DNA from 2 places in the Pseudoalteromonas sp. MB47 genome. Region 2 is predicted to be linked to the other one. Evidence: predicted binding sites of a transcription regulator. Region 2 holds the regulator's gene; the other holds the start of a gene.
The links. The regulator sigma-54, encoded in region 2, starts transcription at its own class of promoters, with help from an activator protein. The targets are predictions, from matches to a motif close to GTTGGCACGNNNNTNGNNT.
Positions count from the first base shown of each region.

Region 1: a site for sigma-54 is predicted at 1,952-1,970, ahead of flgJ (flagellar assembly peptidoglycan hydrolase FlgJ). Genes of this name have one in related genera too.

Region 1 covers NZ_VFBD01000031.1:334,521-337,946, forward strand. The annotation lists gene flgK (flagellar hook-associated protein FlgK) at 1-932, opposite strand, end outside; gene flgJ (flagellar assembly peptidoglycan hydrolase FlgJ) at 946-1,914, opposite strand; gene IMPJCBKJ_RS19805 (flagellar basal body P-ring protein FlgI) at 2,109-3,203, opposite strand; gene flgH (flagellar basal body L-ring protein FlgH) at 3,216-3,426, opposite strand, start outside.
Region 2 covers NZ_VFBD01000011.1:99,978-103,403, reverse strand. The annotation lists gene rapZ (RNase adapter RapZ) at 1-285, opposite strand, end outside; gene ptsN (PTS IIA-like nitrogen regulatory protein PtsN) at 286-738, opposite strand; gene hpf (ribosome hibernation promoting factor) at 742-1,029, opposite strand; gene IMPJCBKJ_RS07290 (RNA polymerase factor sigma-54) at 1,056-2,552, opposite strand; gene lptB (LPS export ABC transporter ATP-binding protein) at 2,659-3,384, opposite strand; gene lptA (lipopolysaccharide transport periplasmic protein LptA) at 3,381-3,426, opposite strand, start outside.

The DNA.
Region 1 (3,426 bases), on a different contig from region 2:
TCCATACCTAAGCTATTTTGTTGGTTAAAGGCATCGGCTAACGCTAAGCCCATTTGACCAAGTTGATTTTGCGCTGGCACTAAAATATCGTCACGAAATGCCAGTAAGCCACCAATTTTGCCTTTCAATTTACTTACATCAACATCAAGCGGCACGGCTTTGCCACCGTTTACATCAAGTTTTAATTCTTTAAAGTTCGGATCAGGGTCGCCACTGAATGAAAACAGGTTAAATGTGCCGCTTTGCATGACAAGTGCTTGACCTGAGCCTAAATAAACTTGTTTTTCGCCGTTGTTGCCATCGAGTGTTTCAATATCAATCAGCTCAGATAAGTCACGAATTGCTTTATCACGTTCATTATATAAACCACTTGATACTGACTCACGATCAGTGCCATGAACAGATGCAATCTTGGTATTTAGTTCGCTGATGCTTTGAATTAAGTTATTTGCTTCATCAGAGAAGATTTCTAGCTGCTCATTTACCACGGCTTTTTGGTCAACCACAATGCTCGACAATCTGTCCATTTGATCAATTAAGTTTTGTGCATCCGTCATGACCAGTGAACGAGCTACTGTTGACGACGGTTGATTTAAGCTTTCTTGTACGTTGTTAAAAAACGAGTTGATACTGGTTGATAAGCTGTTTGACTCTTCAGAAAACAAGCTATCGACACGGCTTGCTTCAGTTACAAACTGATCAAAGAATGCCTTATTAGAGGTATCTCTATTTAATTGCTTTTGTGCAAATTCATTTAGTAAGCGATACGTTTCACCACGGCCGACTTGGTTATCGATCATGGTTGTGAACTCAGTACGCTCACGCACATAGCCCTCGGTATTAACGTTGGCGATGTTTTTACTGGTGGTTTGTAAAAGCTCAGAGTTAGCTCTTACACCGGCATTTGCTATGTCATATAAGCTAAATGACATGAGGGTCTACTCCTTAACGTACCAATGAAGCAGCGACGCTTTGAAGCTCAACGCGCTTCAATACCTGCTTAATTTTATCGGCATAATTTGGATCAGTTGCATAGCCTGCTTTTTGTAACGAATCTAAAAAGGCTGCAGGCTCTGCGGTATTATTGAGTGCTTCTTGATAACGTGGATTTTCATTTAAGAAATCCACAAAATCATTAACACTGTCTTTAATCGATTGATAAGAACGGAAACTAGCTTGCTTTTTAACTGGCACACCTTGTTCAAACTCAAGCGTGACTTTGCTTGCTTTATCACCTTGCCAGCTCCTATCCGATTTAATATTGAATAAGTTGTTACTACTTGTGCCATCAGCTTTACTGATGATGTGTTTACCCCAGCCCGTTTCAAGTGCTGCTTGAGCAACCATCACAGCTGGATTTAAACCAATTTTTTCAGCCGCATTTTTAGCATGTTCCCAAACAGAGCTAATGAAAGACTCAGCATCTTCAAAGCGGTTTTCTGTTTGCTCGTTCGCAGCGGTATCTGCAACAGCGTTTGGCTCAGCTTTAATCTTGTGACTGTCGCTCGTTGCACCGGTTGCGCGCTTATCACTATCGAACTCAGCCGTCGTTCTAAGCACAGAACCTGGAGTAAACTGTTTACCATCTGGCGAGAGTTGTTGAACAATTAAGTCAGCTAGACCCAGCGAGCCGTTTGATGAAAGCTCAACCGATAACTGTTGGTCATGCATCTCTTCAAAAAACTTAACGCCGCTTGAATTAAATGGGCTATCTTTATCTTCAAACGCTTCATTTGCTTTACGCATGCTTTTCAGCAGCATTTGAGTGAAGATAGATTCAAATTGTGCCGCCGCTTTTTTCAGCGCCTCTTTTGACGCATCGCTAGAGGCATCACTTTTTAGAGCACTTTGACGTAACGAGTCTAAGTTGCCTAAATCAAAAAAGTTTTGCTTGTCGAGATGATTAGTATCCATCAGCTTTTTGACACAATAGTTAATAATGAAAATTAAAATGCAAAAATTGCGCCAATAAAAAGCTTTATAAATGAGTAGCTAATAACTGATACAGGAATGGAGTAACTTCAGGGCCAAGATTTTGACTGATGTTTATATGCTGAACGATTTAAGAATGACTAAAACAAAAAACGCGCTCGACAGCGCGTTTTAATTTAAATGATAACCAGTTGCCCGTTTATCGCCCCCGCTTCTTTTAAAGCTTCAAGGATTGCCATTAAATCACCCGGTGCGGCCCCCACCTCATTGATTGCGCGTACGAGATCATCAAGATTAACACCTGGATTAAATACAAAAGCACGTGAATCATCTTCGTTCACATCAATAATACTTTGATTGGTAACGGTAGTTTCACCATCACTTAAAGCGTTTGGCTGTGACACGTTTTGCTGCTCAGCAATCGTAACCGTTAAACCACCATGAGTTATTGCCGCAGGCTGTAGCTTCACGTTTTTGCCAATCACAATTGTACCTGTGCGGGAGTTAACAATAATTTTTGCTGCTGTGTCTGCAGGCTTAAACTCTAAGTTTTCAAGGGTAGATAAATACGCAACACGTTGAGATGCATCACGCGGTGCTAACACTCGCACTGACGCTGCATCAATTGCCTGAGCACTGTCAGGCCCCACTAAATCATTAATCGTTTGCTCTAGGCGTTTTGCTGTTGTGAAATCTGGGCGATTTAAATTAAAGGTAATATAGTCACCTTGCATAAACGGGCTCTTAATAGCACGCTCTACAATGGCACCGTTTGGAATACGACCCACTGTGGGTGTGTTAATAATTACACGGCTACCATCAGCCCCTTCAGCACCTAAACCACCTACAACTAAGCTGCCTTGTGCAATCGCATAGGTATTGCCATCAACCCCTTTTAAAAAGGTTTGTAATAAGGTACCACCACGTAAACTACCCGCACTACCAATAGACGAAACCGTAATATCAATGGTTTGACCCGGTTTTCTAAATGCCGGTAACTCTGCATGCACAGCCACAGCGGCAACATTTTTGATTTTAGGTTTTAAGCTATCTGGTAAGGTGATACCAAAGCCATTCAACATGGCTTTAAAGCTTTGTTGAGTAAATCGGCTTTGTTCACCTGTGCCAGGCAAACCGACAACCAAACCATACCCCACTAATTGGTTAGAGCGTACGCCCTCAACCATAGATACATCTTTGACTCGCTCAGCCTGTGCAGAAAACTGCAGGCTAATTAAGCAAAGAGCGATGATGTATTTAAACCCATTCATGACTTTATTCCTCTAAAATGGGAAAAGCGAACTACTAAAGAAACGAGACAGCCAACCTGCACTTTGCGTTTCTTGAATTTGCCCTTTACCTGAGTATTGAATTCGCGCATTAGCAATACGATTGGAAGTTACCGTGTTATCTGCTTGCACATCTTCAGGACGAACTAAACCTTCTAGGCGAATAAATTCTTCACCAGTATTCAAAGTGAGCCATTTTTCACCA
Region 2 (3,426 bases):
GCGCTTAATTAGGGTTTGATCATCACTATCTAGGTAGAATAGTGTTGGGTTTGCAAAACCTGGCAGGTACTCAAGAATATCATTAAACTCTTGCTGCTCTTTCGGTAAGTTACGTACGTCGATACTGACGGCAATTTTGTCATAATTATCAGAAACACTTCGCACGAGCGAAGGCAGTAGGTTGACAGGAATATTATCAACACAATAGTAGCCTAAGTCTTCAAGAACTCGTAAAGCGACCGATTTGCCCGAGCCTGAGCGACCGCTGATAATTATTAATTCCATTTATGCCTCTGATGCAATTACTTGAAATAGTTGCTGATCGCTTGTAGCACTTCGCAACTGTTTACAAAAATCTTTATCTTTAAGTCTATCAGCAATTGTTGACAAGGTCTTCAAGTGCAACTGGCAATCGCCATCTGGTACGATGAGTGCGACAAAAATATCAACGGGACGATTGTCTATCGCATCAAAATTGATGGGAGATTCACTGACAATAATAAATGCATGAGGTTCATCAGCACCACTCATTCGACCGTGGGGAATAGCTATTCCTCGGCCGATACCTGTACTACCTAACTTTTCCCTGTTCAGAAAAGCATCTAGGATATCTTGTTGAGATAAATGAGGAAACTGCTGGTGAGCTAACTCGCTAATATACTCAAGAATTCTTTTTTTGCTATTAAAAAGGACCGCAGCTTTGCTGCAGTCCTGATTAGTAAGTGAACTAAGTTTCATAATTTAATGTCGAGCTAATTTCTCTTTATGCTTAATGACTTGGCGATCAAGTTTATCGATCAATGAGTCAATTGCTGCGTACATATCTTGATGTTCTGTAGAAGCGAACAACTCGCCTCCGTTTACATGTAAAGTTGCTTCTGCTTTTTGGCTTAATTTTTCTACATCTAAAATGACATGAACATTATTAATATGATCAAAATGCCTTTCTAGTTTTGCGAACTTAGTGTTTACATAGTCTCTTAATGAATCAGTGACTTCTACGTGACGACCAGTTAAATTTAGTTGCATAAGCATTTTCCTTCTATGTAAAACGTCTAAATCAGACTTTTACGCTGATTAGACGGAGGTATTGCTAGAGACTCACGATATTTTGCAATTGTACGTCTAGCTACTTTAATTCCTTGCTCAGCCAATATATCTGCAATTTTGCTATCACTCAATGGTTTAACCGAGTTTTCTGCAGCAACTAACTTCTTGATTAAAGCGCGAATTGCTGTAGAAGAACACTCACCACCATTTTCGGTGCTGACATGGCTTGAGAAGAAATATTTCAACTCAAAAATTCCCCTTGGGGTATGCATATATTTTTGTGTTGTAACCCGAGAAATCGTCGATTCATGCATTTCGACCATTTCAGCGACATCGTTTAGCACCATTGGCTTCATTGCCTCTGGGCCATGTTCAAAGAAAGCTTGCTGTTGTTGCACGATACAGTTGGTCACTTTTAGTAAAGTATCGTTACGGCTTTCTAAGCTCTTAATAAACCACTTTGCTTCTTGTAAGTGAGAACGAATAAATTGGCTGTCGCTACTTGATTTAACAGAGCGAGACATCGCTGCATATTGGCTATTCACTCTAATTTTTGGCATACAATCTGGGTTTAACTCGACTACCCAGCGGCCTTTCACTTTTTTCACTGATACATCGGGTATGACGTACTCAGATTCTTCGCGTACTATGCTATCCGCAGGCTTAGGATTTAAGCTGTGAATGAGCGTCATCACTTCTTTAAGCTCGTTTTCTTTAAGCTTAGTCTTTTTCATTAAAGTGCGATAGTCGCGACTTGCTAATAATTCGATATGCTCAGATAAAACCATTTTAGTTTCAGCTAAATATGGCGTATTGGCATCGAATTGACGAAGTTGTATACACAGGCACTCTTGTAAACTTCGCGCGCCGATACCAACTGGATCGAATAACTGTATTCTTTTTAAGACAGCTTCAACTTCATCGAGTTCGATTTCTTCTTCATCATTATTTTGATTAAAGCTTTCGACAATATCTTCGCAGCTAACCGTTAAAATACCTGAGTCATCGATAGCTTCAACGATGGCAACGGCAATCGCTTCATCGGTAGGACTAAATGGTGTGAGCTGTAGTTGCCACATTAAATATTCTTGCAGTGTTTCTGTTGAAGCACCTTGGTAAATAGACTCGTCTTCAGGCATTGGCCCAGACGATGTTGATGGGGCGGCACTCATGTACTCATCCCACGTAACATCCATAGCTAAGTCATCGCTAACCGTATCCTTACTCAGAGCATCACTGCTTTCTTGCTCGAATTCGCTAGGTGCTTCGTCGGCAGACGCGCTGACTTGTACATCGTCAGACTCCGCTTTTTGCTCATTCTTACCGATGCTTTCTTCGTTGTAATCCGCTTCTTCCACTTCAAGCAGAGGATTACTATCAAGCGCTTCTTGAATTTCTTGCTGGAGATCCAATGTACTGAGCTGCAACAAGCGAATGGCTTGTTGCAGTTGTGGAGTCATTGTAAGTTGCTGGCCCATGCGCAGCTGTAATGATTGCCTCATGTATCCCTAACAATCCTTTTTAAGTTATCGGTAACGGTGAGGACACTGTTATCGATTTATTGTCATTGTATAAGTCTAGCAGATGCTCTAGTCGGTGGCGTAATGGTTACAGCCTGAATTGCTCGCCTAGATAAACATCACGTACAGTTTGGTCAGCTAATACGTGCTCAGGTGTGCCTGATGCAATTAGCTCCCCATGAGAAACAATGTAGGCTTTTTCACAAACATCAAGGGTTTCTCGAACATTATGGTCAGTAATAAGTACACCAATACCACGATTTTTTAGGTGCTCAATAATTTTCTTTATATCTAACACCGAAATAGGATCAACACCAGCAAAAGGCTCATCTAAAAGGATAAATTTAGGATTAGCGGCTAATGCACGTGCAATTTCAACGCGGCGTCGTTCACCACCTGACAGTGCCATACCTTGGCTATCGCGAATATGTTGAATGCTAAATTCATCTAATAAGTTGTTAAGAGTCTCTTCGCGCGTTGTTTTGTTAAGATCTTTGCGGGTCTCTAATATGGCCATCAAGTTTTGGTAAACTGTTAATTTTCGAAAAATAGACGACTCTTGTGGTAGATAACCAATACCTAAGCGCGCACGGCTGTGCATTGGCAAAAGCGTGATATCGTTATCATCGATGCTTATTTTTCCTTTGTCGCTTGGTACGAGGCCTACAATCATATAGAAGGTGGTGGTTTTACCTGCACCATTTGGCCCTAACAAGCCAACAATACTGCCCGCTTCAACTTCAAGACCGACATTTTTAACCACTTGGCGGCCTTTGTAGCTTTTAGCTAAAAGCTCTGCTTTTAATGTGCTCATGGTTGGCCTTTATCGTCTTTTTTATTTTCTACAGGCACTAAA